One region of the Clostridium sp. CM038 genome, then DNA from elsewhere that is predicted to be linked to it. Evidence: riboswitches for the same ligand, from Rfam matches in the RefSeq annotation. Region 1 holds a riboswitch; each other region holds the start of a gene.
The links. A riboswitch is a leader RNA that binds a small molecule or an ion and turns the genes downstream of it on or off. The one in region 1 is predicted to bind thiamine pyrophosphate.
Positions count from the first base shown of each region.

Region 2: it holds a riboswitch for thiamine pyrophosphate, as region 1 does, so the genes downstream of both, thiT (energy-coupled thiamine transporter ThiT) here and ACWJKS_RS07950 (thiamine-binding protein) in region 1, are expected to answer to the same signal.
Region 3: it holds a riboswitch for thiamine pyrophosphate, as region 1 does, so the genes downstream of both, thiD (bifunctional hydroxymethylpyrimidine kinase/phosphomethylpyrimidine kinase) here and ACWJKS_RS07950 (thiamine-binding protein) in region 1, are expected to answer to the same signal.

Region 1 covers NZ_CM143651.1:1,758,179-1,763,189, reverse strand. Annotated here, with positions in the region: gene ACWJKS_RS07965 (ABC transporter ATP-binding protein) at 1-135, opposite strand, end outside; gene ACWJKS_RS07960 (ABC transporter substrate-binding protein) at 116-1,120, opposite strand; gene ACWJKS_RS07955 (ABC transporter permease) at 1,160-1,936, opposite strand; gene ACWJKS_RS07950 (thiamine-binding protein) at 1,908-2,198, opposite strand; TPP riboswitch at 2,311-2,420, opposite strand; gene ACWJKS_RS07945 (hypothetical protein) at 2,508-2,807, opposite strand; gene ACWJKS_RS07940 (patatin-like phospholipase family protein) at 2,942-3,952, shown strand; gene ACWJKS_RS07935 (SDR family oxidoreductase) at 4,139-4,999, shown strand.
Region 2 covers NZ_CM143651.1:590,614-595,624, forward strand. Annotated here, with positions in the region: gene ACWJKS_RS02730 (IS30 family transposase) at 111-1,172, shown strand; gene ACWJKS_RS02735 (Na-translocating system protein MpsC family protein) at 1,330-1,692, shown strand; gene ACWJKS_RS02740 (L-lactate MFS transporter) at 1,835-3,025, shown strand; gene thiT (energy-coupled thiamine transporter ThiT) at 3,228-3,869, opposite strand; TPP riboswitch at 3,957-4,061, opposite strand; gene ACWJKS_RS02750 (polysaccharide deacetylase family protein) at 4,334-5,011, shown strand, end outside.
Region 3 covers NZ_CM143651.1:974,229-979,239, reverse strand. Annotated here, with positions in the region: gene ACWJKS_RS04425 (C40 family peptidase) at 1-250, opposite strand, end outside; gene thiE (thiamine phosphate synthase) at 269-898, opposite strand; gene thiM (hydroxyethylthiazole kinase) at 888-1,724, opposite strand; gene thiD (bifunctional hydroxymethylpyrimidine kinase/phosphomethylpyrimidine kinase) at 1,930-2,754, opposite strand; TPP riboswitch at 2,901-3,011, opposite strand; gene glpK (glycerol kinase GlpK) at 3,081-4,571, opposite strand; gene ACWJKS_RS04400 (hypothetical protein) at 4,895-5,011, shown strand, end outside.

The sequences.
Region 1 (5,011 bases):
ACTTGGTCCTAGTAAACTTATAAACTCATTCTCTCTTGCATAAAAAGAAACATCCTTTATTATATTCATACTTCCAAAAGTTTTTTTAATATTTTCTACTCTTAATTTTTCATTACTAGTTCGGTAAGTACTCATTAGTAAATGCCTCACTCGCCTTCATATCTTTTCCTATAAGCTTTTTATCTAAAAGAAATTTGGTGTAATTATTCCAAACCGATTCTTTCATTACGCCCCATTTTTCAGCTTCAGCTTTATATTGATCCTTTAAATATTTTTGACTTGCGACGGCAAGAGCTTCATCTGTCTCCGGTGCATTTTTCAGTAAAACCTTAGCACTTTCCTCAGGTTTCTCCATGCTGTATTCATATCCTTTTGTAACTGCTTTTAAAAATTTCTTTGCCATTTCAGGATCCGCTTTTAATTTGTTCTCATTGGCTATAATTACCGGAGTATAATAATCTAAATCTTTATTTAATTTTCCAATATCAATATAGTCAATAGGAATATTTTTAAGCTTCGCTTCTATTCCTGTCCATCCATAAAATACCCATTCAATATCAATATTTTTCTTAGTTACAGCAAAGAAATCCTCTGATCCTGCATCTACCATCTTTAGTTTTGAAAAATCCGCATTATCTTTTTCCATAACCGCCTTTAAAATTGCATTTTCAGAAGGCGACCCCCATCCGCCATAGGTTTTTCCTTCAAAATCCTTAGGAGATTTAATATTTTTTTCCTTAGGCGATGCAAACCCGGAAGTATTATGCTGAATAATAGTGGCTATAGCTTTTATTGGAAGTGGATCTTTAGCAGTTCTAGCATAAGTTACATCTTCTTGATAGCTTACGCCAAAATCTCCTTTGCCCGCTGCAATTAAACTTGCAGTACTTCCCTGCGCTGGTTGAATAATTTCCACGTCAAGTCCTTCTTCTTTAAAATATCCATTATCTTTCGCTACATATAATCCAGTATGATTAGTGTTTGGTATCCAATCTAAAATAACAGTAACCTTTTTTAAAGTTTCTTCCTTCTTTACATCTTCTTTTTTTGCAGCACAACCCACAAATAAAACCGTAGTCATTGAAACTGTTAATAATAATGAAATTACTTTCTTTAGCATGATTTTACCTCCAAATAAAATAATATGTCCTATTTAAATTTAGTCATTGTTATCTGCTTTATTTCTAGTCCAAGGAGTAAAAAAATATTGTAATAAATTCAAGAGTCCAAATAGTCCCATGCTTAATATTACAATAATTATAATCACTGCAAAAACTTTATCAAGTGCATATGAATTTTTAGCTCTAATCATATATACCCCAAGACCCTTATCTCCTCCAAGCCATTCTCCAATAACTGCCCCCATAATACTATAGGTTGCTGCTATTCTAAGGCCCGAAAAAAAATTTACAGTAGAGGATGGCAGCTTCACCATGGTGAAAATTTGAAACTTACTAGCTCCCATAGTCTTTAAAAGGTTTACCATATCCGCGTCTACTGATTCTAATCCATCAATCAAACTAACAACTATAGGGAAAAAGCACACTAACACTACTACAATAATCTTAGGCAATATTCCAAAACCAAACCATATTATGAAAAGTGGTGCTAGAGCAATAATTGGAACAGTTTGAGATACTACTAAAATTGGATATATGCATTTTTTAATGATTTTCACATTATCCATTAAGATGGCTAAAATTAACGCAATCAAAATTGATATTGCGAATCCAATCAAGGCTTCATATAAAGTCGCATAAATATGCTTAGTAATGCTTGGAACTATATTCACCAAGGTACTAATAATATCTTTTGGCGAAGGCAATATATATTGCGGAACCTTCCATTTATCTACAGCTATCTGCCATATAAAAAGAATTATTAATTGAAAAACTATAGGAATAAGTTTATTTTCTATACTTATATGTTTTTTCATTCATAGTCACGCCTTCAGCTTTATAATCGATTTTCACTATAGAAACAACCCTACTTGCTCCATGAACTACACAAATTTCCTGGGCCTTTTTTACTATATCTAAAAGCTCATCCATTTCACCTTCCATAGTGGTTTCCATTGGTCCTACCTCATATTTCACTCCACTAGATTGAATATATTCTATAACCTTATCTACTACTGGGTAAATTTTTTCTTCCGCAACCACTGGTATAACTTGAAGACTCACATTTACAACTGACATTTCAATTCCCCCTTATAATATTGTTAAAGTAAAATAAACCCTTTGCTCATTTTTAAGCGAAGGGTTCTATAATCGAATAACTTTGCACCATTTATATATTCTTATTTTAACCTAAATGCAAATTATATTTTCCCTCCGCTGGCATTATCCAATTCAGGTTATAAGGGTCGAAACTTAACTGTTTCCTCTCAGACAAAAATATTGACTCCCCTAGTTTTTAATATTAAATTACTTTACACGTATATACTACCTAAAAATTCTTATAATGTCAAACCATAAAAAACGCATCTTTTATTCAGTGCGTTTTTCTTAACAATCCATATTATCTTCAAACTTTTTAATATTTTCCTTTAGTTCATCTATTTGTTTTTGTAAATCCTTATTATCGCCCTTAGAATTACTGTTTCCATTATCTCCAGATTGATTGCCATCCTGCGATTCAAGATTTTGAGACTGAGCTGCAATTATCAAAATACTCTGCGCCAAACCCGTTAAAAAATTACCTATTACATTTTGTTGATTAACATTAAGTTTTCCAGCAATTATAATCCCTATTACTGTTGCTAATGTGGCTAATTGACAAGGCGTGAATTCTTCTAACTTTTTCATACATTGCCTCTTTTATAAAATGGTTGTAATATATTATATTCTTTTAACAAAAAAAAGTGTAACTAATATTATTTTTTAAATATATGACATGAAGATATTTTTATTCATATATTACTCATAAAGGGGTGATATATATGAATATATACAACAATAGAAGATTTGCAGATATTGTGTTTGAAGGTGGCGGAGTTAAGGGCATCGGTCTTGTAGGTGCCTTAAAAACATTTGAGGATAATGGATATCAATGGAAAAATATTTCAGGAAACTCTGCCGGATCTATTATAGCTGCACTAGTTGCGGTAGGCTACCCAGCTGACGAGATAAAAAAATTAATGCTAAATCTAGACTACACAAAATTTGCTGATAAAAGTCATTTTAATATACCTATATTCTCTGATGCTTACAATCTACTTTTTAAAAAAGGCATTTATAAAGGTGACTATATAAAAAATTGGATTGACGAAGTTCTATCGCATAAACTTAAGCTTACAAATAGGGAAAAAATAACCTTCGGAGATTTGATTATTCCAGGAGAAAAGGGTATTCTTTTAAATAATAATAAGTATAAAAGAAAATACAAACTGCATATTATAGCAACTGATATTAGCTGTGGAAAGATGCTAATACTACCAGAGGATATTGCGGGATACGGGATAAATCCTGATGAACTTGAAGTAAGTTTGGCAATAAGAATGAGCATATCTATCCCCTATTTTTTCCACCCTGTAAACTTATATAATATAAAGACTAATAAAAAGTCTCTCATTGTTGATGGTGGTGTTTTAAGCAATTATCCAGTTTGGATTTTTGATGTGAATGGTATTCCTCTCTGGCCAACCATCGGTTTTAAACTCGGAGGGAACAAAGAAATACGAGAACATAAAATCACAAATATCTTAAATTTTACTAGCTCAATTATTGAGACTATGTTAGAAGCACAAGATGATATTCATATAAGCGAAATGGATTTCTTGCGTACTGTAAAAATCGATACCCTTGATATTAAAACCACAGATTTTAATATTGGGAATAAAAAAATTATGGAGTTATATAATTCTGGTGAAGTTTGTGCAAAAGAATTTCTTAAAAATTGGGAAGATAATTATAAAAAGCATAGAATCTTTAGAAGTAATTCTTTTAAATAATAATCGTTGCTAAAAACACTAAATCTTTTTATTCATATATACACCATCTTACATTTATTTATTGAGCAATACTAAGAATCTAAAAGTGCACTAAGCTTAGGTGTTTTTTTCTTAGTTCACAAATTTAGTCACAGTTCAAATAATGTGATATTATAATATTAAGAAAAAAAAAATGAGGTGAGTTCAATGAAAAAAGTATTATTAACCGGCTCTAATGGTTTCTTAGCGTCAAGATATTACACATATTATAAAGATAAATACGAAATAATCCCATTAGGACATGCAGAGTTAGATATAACAGACGAGAGTAAAGCCTTAGAAATTATACAGAAATTCAAACCTGATTACGTGATACATACCGCTGCTATTGCTGATACAGGTTTGTGTGAACGAAACCCAGAACTATCTTATGAAATAAATGTAAAAGGTTCAATTAACATTGCTAAAGCCTGTAGTTTAACAAAATCTAAATTAATATATTTAAGTTCTGAACAAATTTTTAATGGCAATTTCGAATCAGGACCATATAATGAAAATCACATTCCAACTCCAAATACCATTTATGGGAAACATAAACTTGAAGCCGAAAACGAATTAAAAGGAATTATTGATGAACTATGGATTTTAAGACTTACTTGGTTATTTGGATTTCCAGAAAAAAATTGCAGGGTAAATTCTAATATACTATGGAATGTTGTATCTTCTATTTTAAAGGATAAAAAAATGAAATTACCCTCAAATGAATTTAGAGGAATGACCTATGTTTATGATATAATAGCAAATTTTGATAAGATTTTTACTCTTCCATACGGAACTTATCACACTGGAAGCGAAAATAACTTAAGCACTTATGATATAGCTTTGCTCATATTAAAAGAAATTGGCTTAAATCATAAAGCAGGTAATTATTTAGAAAAAGATACCGAAAAATACAAAGAACATCCAAGGGACTTACGAATAAGTAATAGCAAATTGAAGAATTATGATATTGTTATGCCTAAAACTGAAGATTGCATTAAAAAGTGCCTTAAAGATTTCAACTATTAATTGTCTACTAAA
Region 2 (5,011 bases), 1.2 Mb from region 1:
TGGTAAGTTGTATAATGAAATGACCGAAGAGTAACAAAAAATAAAGACTCAAGAGAAATACTCTTGTATAATGTTAAGTGACTAAACCAACATATACGGGAGGATTTCAAATGAGTCAATTAGATTTTATCACACAGAGCAGAAAAGGTAAACACATAACATACGAGGAACGCATAAAGTTAGAAGCTTTACACAAAATGGGACTTAATTCAACTCGTATTGCGGAGCAAATAGGTGGGCGTTCAGAACGTACAATAAGGCGTGAAATTGCTAAAGGAATTGTAGAACTATTGAATAGTGACTTAACCACTCGAATGGAATATAGCGCAGAAATTGGGCAGTCAGAGCATGACAAACAAGGTGCCGCTAAAGGTCCTGCATTAAAAATAGGAAAAGATCACAAATTGGTGAGGTACTTAGAAAAAGCTATTGGTATAGATGGCGAATCTCCGTATGCAGCTATTCAAAATATCACAAATAAAGATCTACAATTTGAAACAACTATTTGCTTCAAAACTGTGTATAACTATTTGGATAATAATTTGTTTTTAAATATAAGTAACAAAGATCTGCCTGTTAAAAAGAATGCTAAAAAGAGAAACTATAAAAAAATAAGATCAGCGTATAACAATACCAAAGGAACTAGCATATCGGAGAGACCTGCAGCGGTAGCTGCACGTGATGAGATAGGCCATTGGGAAATGGACACTGTAGTTGGCAAACAGGGTACAAAAACTGTCTTAATGGTGTTAAGTGAAAGAGTAACTCGTAAGGAGTTAGTCTTTAAAATACCATCTAAATCACAGGCGGCTGTCGTGAAAGAATTGGACAAATTGGAGCGTAAAATGGGAATGTTATTCTCAAAAACATTTAAAACAATCACCTGTGATAACGGCTGTGAGAACCTTGATTTCGAGGGTATTGAGAACTCAGTAAGAAATAAACGAAAGAGAACTAAAGTGTATTATGCTCACCCATATAGTTCATGGGAGCGAGGCACAAACGAAAATATCAATAAAATGATACGACGATTTATCCCAAAAGGTGTGGATATTTCAGCATTCTCTAAAAAACAAATTATGCAAATACAGCACTGGATCAACAATTATCCAAGAAGGATTTTCAACGGTTTATCTGCCAATATGATGGAACAGAAAACCATTACAACTTAACATTATATTTTTCTTCAAAATTTCGGACATTTTATATTGCAATCTACAACAAACTACAACCTTAAATATTATTATTTACAATTATCAATTGATATGCTAAAATTATTTATTATATCAAGACTCTGATTCTATTTATGATGATTTATGGAGGAGCTCAATGACAAAAGGACAAATTGAAGCGAAATTAAGCGAAGCAATTAGTAAATTTGAGATTGAACACATGGGTAGAGGCCCAGAAAAAATTCGGACAATCATATTTCAAGATTTAATAATAGTAAGACTTAAAGGATTTTTAAGTAAATCAGAAAAAAGCTTGGCTCAAAGCAAGGAAGGCGTCGATTTAATTAAAAGACTGAATATTGCTTTGTTTGAGAATGCAAGAGAAAATTTGGAAGAAACTATAAAATCTATAATTGATGTTAATATAGTAAGTACTTATTCTGATGTGAGTACCAAAACAGGTGAAAAAATTATAGCTATAATTGTAGACCAAGATATTGAAGAACGATTAATAAAATAATCATGGAAGACGCACTGAAGGGTCAATGACCAGTCAAGGGGTAAGCCAATAACAATAACTCTGAGTGAGGAGTTTTTGTTATTGGCTTTTTTATTGATTTTAATTTTAAAGGAGTATTATAAAAAACGAAGGGGATGATAATATGAAATTTAAGCAAAGGTGGATATATGTGATTTTGGGAATTATAATTATGATGTGCTTAGGCACTGTATACTCATGGAGTGTTTTTAGGATTCCAATTGAAAAGGCTTTTAATATAGGATCTACTCAAAGTGGCTTTCCTTACATGGTTTCTTTAGCAGCTTATTCATTTTTTATGTTTATAACTGGAAAATATTTAGAGAAATACAGTCCAAGAATGGTTATTTCTATGGGTGCACTTCTTGTAGCATTAGGATGGATATTATCTGCATATGCACCAAATATATACATTTTAACTATAACATATGGGGTAATAATTGGCGCTGGCGTAGGCATAGCATATGGAGCTCCGATGACAGTAGTAGCAAAATGGTTTCCAGAAAAAAAAGGCTTAGTAGTAGGCATTGTATTAATAGGATTTGGGTTGTCACCACTTATAACAGCTCCACTTGCAAGAAATTTAATAGAAAGTTATGGAATAACAAAAGCTTTCCTAATATTAGGTGTATCTTTTGGGGTAATAATACCTTTGCTTTCGTATCCATTTAGATATCCGTCTGATGTGGAAAGTAAAAGTCTTGAAACAACTGCAAGCACAAAAATTCATATGAATGGTACGAATACTGCTAAAATGATTAAATCAAAAAACTTTAAAGGGTTATATGTAAATTTTATGATTGGATCAATGATTGGACTAATGTTAATTGGAATGACAAGTAACGTTGGTGTAGAACTCATTAAGCTATCCCCAAAAACAGTAGCTTTATTAATGATCGTATTTGCAGTTTTTAATGGAATAGGTAGACCTATATTTGGCTTGATTACGGATAAGTACTCGTCTAAAACCGCCATGCTAATTTCTTACGCACTAATTATTATCGCAGCATTATTAATGCTAGTGGCAAATGAAGGCAGTTTAGTATTATTTAGTATAGCGTTTTCGATATTTTGGTTTAATCTTGGAGGATGGTTAGCTATAGCGCCTACTTCAACTCTTGATATGTATGGAACGAAACATTATAGTGAGAATTATGGTGTTGTGTTTACGGCATATGGTATAGGAGCCATTATCGGGGTGTTGGCTTCTGGACTTCTAATGGATATCCTTGCGAATTATAATTATATTTTTTATTTTATAATTGGTTTATGTATTATGGGTATTCTTTCATCTAAAAGAATGATTAAAACGTAATCTAACAGAATTGCCCATTTTAGTGGGCTAGAGTTAAGAGATGATTGATAGTAATTTCTAAGTTATTATATTTAATGCTACGTAATATTAATATTACGTAGCATTAAATATAATACAGTAAACTTCATGATGAACAGAATAATGTATTAGTATAACTTTTGGTTGAAGAAAAACGTGAAGTAGGTAGTAGATATATTTCGAGTTAATTTAGAGCTTTGGTTATAGCTAACTTTGATAATCGTTTTAAAGGTAGAAGCCCAATAATTACACAGGTAATAATGGTTTCCACACTTAGGTATGAACCGTTATATAAAAGGGAGTATAAATAAACAGAGGTTCCTTTTGGAGCATAGCTTCCGAAGAACACTACTCCAGAAATAAAATGGCATGTAAATCTAGCTAGCATTGCTACGACTACGCCAATAAGTATGACCTTAGTATTACGTGATCTAAAGTAACCAACTATTCCAATGGCCATAAAAGGAAGCGGATAATCAAATAGTACTTGCACTGGATGGAGTGCGAAGGGTGCTACTAAAAAATTAATAATTCCAAATAAAAAACCTGTTAAAAACCCAACTTCAGGACCATAAAATAAGGATATAAGTATGATTGGAACCATGCTCCCAGCAGTAATGCTACCACCTTGTGGTAATTTTATAATTGTAATAAACTGCAATACAGTAGATAATGCAAGAGATATACCAACTAAAGTTATCATCTGCGTAGTAAATTTAATTTTCCTAACTTTCAAAACTGCATAGATTAATAACAAAACTCCTAATAGTGCAAAAAGAGCAATGGGGGTTTTTGTAATTTCAGCGATTCTTTCGGTAAAAGTCATTTTTATAGCCTCCATGTATTGTGCTACAGAAGTATTATGGCAAAAACAAAAAAACTATATTCAAAAAAGGAATATAGTTAATGTACTTATACATCATAACCGCTTTCCTCCGCTGGTATTATCCAGATCAGGTATAAGGGTCAATGAATTAAATATTCATATCTCAGCCATTAGGCACCCCTAGCACATATTTTATTATTATAATTTAATTATATAGAAGTATATTATATTTTACAACCTGTTTTAGATATTTATGAATTAAAAGAAAATAATAAAACAAAGAAAATACCGGAAAAGATTGATTTTATAATCTGGATGGTATAAAGTTAATAAATGTAAGGTGATCAATTTAGCATTAGGGTTACAAAATACTCAGGGAATTTATTATTAAGGGGTTTTGTATTAGATGATGAAGATTAAAAAATAATATGTGTTTCCGAAAAAATACATACAAGGAGGTTATTATGAGAAAAAAAATAATTTTAATATTTACACTCGTTATTTTAATGTCTCTTTCGGGGTGTTCAAGATCGAAGATTGCTACAATAAAAAAAACTGCCCCAGTTAAACCAGCAACTGCAGTTGAACCCATTAAACCGGCTGAACCCGCTCAAACCTCTTCGATACCCGCTTTTGACAAGACTGCTGTTATGAAGGCTTCAGGAAAGAGTGTTCCAGTTTTAATGTACCATTCAATTGACTACGAAAAAGATAATCCTATTCGTCTTCCTGTTAAAAGATTTGAGGAGCAACTAAAATATTTAAAAGATAATGGTTATTATACTATTACACTTACAAATTTATATGAATATCTTATTAAGGATATACCAATACCTGAAAAATCCATAGTTCTTACTTTTGATGATGGTTATGAAGATAATTATACGGATATGTTCCCTGTTTTGAAAAAGTATAATTTTAAAGCAACAATTTTTGTTATTACTGGTAGTATTGATAAAAGTCCTAACTATATGACTTCGAAACAGCTTGTGGAAATGGAAAAATATGGAGTGGAAATAGGGAGTCATACCGTAAAGCATGAAAATTTAAAAGAGATGCCTAAGGATAAGCAACTAGAAACTTTAGTTAAATCTAAAAAAGATTTGGAAAAAATATTAAATAAACAAATAAAATTCTTTTCC
Region 3 (5,011 bases), 780 kb from region 1:
TTAATTCTTGCATACTAAAGGATTCTTCGTAATTTTCTAAGTCCACAATTGATCCAACAGTTGTTAAACTACTCTTGTTGTATGCTTCAATCTCCTGTACATTCATAATATCTTTATTCATGCCACTCAATTTTGTCCAATAGTTCATGCAAAGCATTTTTTCCTTTAATCTTGGAATATTTGAATAGATTACCTTATCTACCTCGTTTCCAGATAGGTTCTTTTCGAATCCAGTCGGCTTGATAAACATTATAAATCCCCCCCACTATTATTTCTGCTTTATGGAAGAACATAGCCTTTCTGCTGATGACCTTACAGATTTTTTCCCAAGAATATCTGAAACAACAGCTATTCCATCAATATTTGCTATCTTTAATAAATTTACATTTTTTTCATTAATTCCACCAATAGCAACTACAGGGATAGAAATTTTTTCTTTTATTTCTTTTAAACATAATACTGAAACTGCACTTGCATCATCTTTAGTAGTTGTAGGAAACATCGCCCCAACACCCACATAATCTGCTCCTTGTTTTTCTGCCCTTTGTGCTTCCTTAAGTGTTGCAGTAGAAACCCCTAGTATCTTATTATCTCCTATTATACTTCTCGCGATAGTCGCTGGCATATCACTTTGACCTATGTGTACCCCCGCTGCATCTATGGCCTGTGCAATATCAATTCTATCGTTTATTATTAGGGGAATCTTATATTTATCTGTAATAATTTTTATTTTCACTGCAATATTATAAAACTCTAAAGTACTTAATCTCTTTTCTCTAAGCTGGACTAATGTAACCCCGCCTTTTATTGCTTCCTCCACCGCTGCAAATATATCTAAATCCACTAACACATCTCTATCTGTAACGAGATAAAGGCTATAATTCACATTATTCTTCATTTATTTTACTCCTTTCCATTATTAGAGCTTCAGATAAACTGTAAATAGCATCTAGCATTTTCACTTTAAATGTTCCTGATCCTTCGCTATTTTTATCTAAGCTTTCATAAGCTGTTTCTCCTGCAATACCCATTGAAACAATTCCTGCGAGTGCTGCTATTAAATTATTATCTCCAGCGCCTAAATAACAACCAATAACGGAAGTACACATACATCCTGTACCTGTAACCCTAGACATTATTTTATGACCGTTAGATGCGGTGTAAAGAGTCTTACCATCTGATATAATGTCTACAGCACCTGTTATAACTACTACCGTATTAAATTTAACAGCAAAATTCCTTGCCATTTCTTTCTCTCTTGTAAATTCATTACTATCTACAGAAAAACTCTCACTAGCATCTACACCTCTTGTTATAGTTTTAATACCATAAATTGTTTTTATTTCAGATAAATTCCCTCTAATAACTGCTAATTTCACTTCATTTATAATTCTTTTGCAAGTTTCTGTTCTATAAGTTGTTGCACCTACTCCGACAGGATCTAAGATAACAGGTATGTTTAATTCATTTGCCATCTTTCCTGCCTCAATCATAGCCTCTATAATTACACTATTTAATGTTCCTATATTTATAACAAGTGAAGATGCAAGTGATACCATCTCGCGAACTTCATGAATATCCTCCGCCATAACCGGTGACCCACCTATTGCTAGTGTAATATTGGCACAATCATTAACGGTAACATAATTTGTTATTTGGTGCACCAATGGGGTTTTTTCTCTTAAATTGTTTAGTAATTTAATTATTTTCTTATTAATTTCCATTTTGACATCATCCTCCAAATTATTGTTTATATAAATCCTGTAATAATCATAACGGGCATTGTAGCTCCAAGTAATAAATAACGTTTTATAAAGTAATATCTACTGCTATAAATATGATACATACTAATACATTATTTACTCCCCTTAAACTTTGTGTTATTAAGTTTACAGAACTCGCTGCTAAAAATCCAGTTTTTCACTATCCTTAATCATTTGCCATCCCTGCTTTTTTATATAATTCGTAGAAATGATTTGTAGGTCCCACCCCATGCCCAATATCTAAAGAATGCTTTATAGCAGTTGTTATATACTGCTTTGAATTTTTTATTGAATCCTTCATGCTATAGCCAAGCGCCAAATTTGCAGCTATGGCTGAAGACAAAGTACATCCAGTTCCATGAGTATTTTTTGTATTTATTCTCTCAGACGTAAAATGTGTAATTTCACTTCCATCATAAAACACATCTACGGCTTCCCCCTGCATATGTCCTCCCTTTAAAAGCACATTTTTGCATCCTAGCTTGTACATTTCTTTTGCTGCACTTTCCATATCTACTACTGTTTCAATGCTCGTAATATCTGAATTTACTTCTTTTAAAATTTCTTCAGCCTCTGGGACATTAGGTGTAATAATTGACGCTAGTGGAATTAATTTTTTAACCAAAGCCGTTTTTGACTCTGGCTTTAACAGTGAATAACCGCTTTTTGAGATCATTACGGGATCGAGTACTACGTTTTTAGGCTTGTATTGTTTTAATTTCTCACTTATCACATCAATAGTTGAGATCACAGAAACCATACCAATTTTAACCGCATCTACAACTATGTCTGTAAAAATAGCATCAATTTGTGCCTTGATGATTTCTTCGCCCAAGTCTTGCACTGCAAAAACCCCCATAGTATTTTGTGCTGTTATCGCTGTAATTACACTCATCCCGTATACGCCACTCGCACTTAAGCTTTTTAAATCTGCCTGTACACCTGCTCCTCCTGAGCTGTCAGAACCTGCTATAGTTAAAACTTTTTTCATATCAATTCCCTCCTAAAATAATTATTTTTTAAATGTTAAATCATCACCTGCGGCACTATTCATCCATTTTATTTATAAAACAAAAAACACAAACCCATAGGATTCGTGTTTAAATTATCTTGATATATAAAAATATATACATATATAATACACCAATAAACAACTTCCTACGCTGGCATTATCCAGATCAGGTTATAGGGTCAAAGAATTAAAGTTCTTTCTCTCAGTTGGCCTATCCAACTCCCCTGTGTTAGGTTATTCTTTTATATTTCATATGTTAATAATAGCATAACAAATTATTATTAACAATTAATATTTCGTTACTACTATTCAAGTTTTATGCCTGATCTTTTAACAGCTATATGCCATCCATGAAGTAATTCTTTTCTTTTTTCTTCTGTCATACTAGGTTTGAAACTTCTTGATATTGCCCAATGCTTTGCTACTTCATCTTTGCTCTTCCAATATCCTACTGCTAGCCCTGCAAGATAAGCCGCACCGAGTGCTGTAGTTTCAGTAACCTCTGGTCTGTCTACTTGAACGTTTAAAATATCAGATTGAAACTGCATTAAGAAATTGTTATTGCAAGCTCCTCCATCTACTTTAAGTTCTGTAAGTATAATTCCAGAATCTTCTTGCATTGCTTTTAAAACATCATGTGTTTGGTAAGCAAGCGCTTCGAGAGTTGCTCTTATTAAATGTTCTTTCTTTGCTCCTCTTGTAAGACCTACAATTGTTCCTCTTGCATAAGGATCCCAATATGGTGCTCCAAGTCCAACAAAAGCCGGAACTACATATACTCCATTTGTATCTTCTACCGCATTAGCATATTCTTCGCAATCAGCAGCATTGTCAATCATGCGTAGCTCATCTCTTAACCATTGTATAGCTGCTCCAGCTATAAATACACTACCCTCAAGAGCATACTCTACTTTTCCATCTATTCCCCAAGCAATCGTTGTAAGTAATCCCTGTTTAGATTGAATTGCTTTGTCTCCTGTATTCATAAGCATGAAGCAGCCTGTCCCATATGTGTTTTTGGCTGTTCCTGGTGAATAGCAAGTTTGTCCAAATAATGCCGCTTGTTGGTCTCCAGCCGCTCCAGCAATTGGAATTTCCCCTCCAAACAATGAAATATCGGTGTTGCCATATACACAACTTGAAGGTTTTACTTCTGGGAGCATTGATTTTGGTATGTTCAATGTTTCTAAAATTTCGTCATCCCATGTAAGTTCATGAATATTAAATAGCATTGTTCTTGAAGCATTAGAATAGTCTGTTACATATGTTTTTCCTTTTGTTAAATTCCAAATTAACCAAGTATCTATATTGCCAAACAATAAATTTCCTGCTTCAGCTTCTGCTCTAGCGCCTTCTACATTGTCCAATATCCATTTTATTTTTGTTCCAGAAAAATAAGCGTCTAAAATCAATCCCGTTTTAGCTCTAACAATTTTATCAAATCCTTTTTGTGTTAATTCATCACAAGTCTCTGCAGTTCTTCTACATTGCCATACAATTGCATTGTATACCGGAACTCCCGTTCGTCTATCCCAAACTACAGTAGTTTCTCTTTGATTTGTAATACCTATTGCTGCTATATCAGACGCCGTAGCATTAACTTCAGCCATCGCTTCTGTTGCAACGCTAATTTGACTTGACCATATCTCCATTGGGTCATGTTCTACCCACCCTCCTTTTGGGAAAATCTGAGTAAATTCTTTTTGAGCGGACGTTACAATAAGTCCCCTTTCATTGAATAGAATACACCTTGAACTGGTTGTACCTTGATCAAGTGCCATTATATATTTAGCCATTTTAGCAAAACTCCTTTTTGAAATTAGTCTTATTGAATCGTTTACACATTAATAAATAAAAAAATACGTTAAAATATCATTATATTTAGTATAACTGATTATTATATTTATTGCAATATAACTTATAAACTTCACTATTTAGATTTATTTTTTAAATATCACATCGTCGCTGCTACAATATATAATAAGATCTTAAAATTTTTACAATCCTAAAATTTCAAGTAAAAATTCTCAATATTTTCATCTATATTTTAAGATAAAATGGGTAAACTATATACTGTACTTGATTAGTGTAATTTTTATATTAGAAGGGAGAGATACTTATGAATAACAATTTAGAAGAAACAAAAGAATTAAATAAACAATCAGCAGCTAATGGAGGTTCAAGCTCTTACTCAAATGCTGGTATGTCTAGTAGCACTAGTGCTTCCACTCTACAA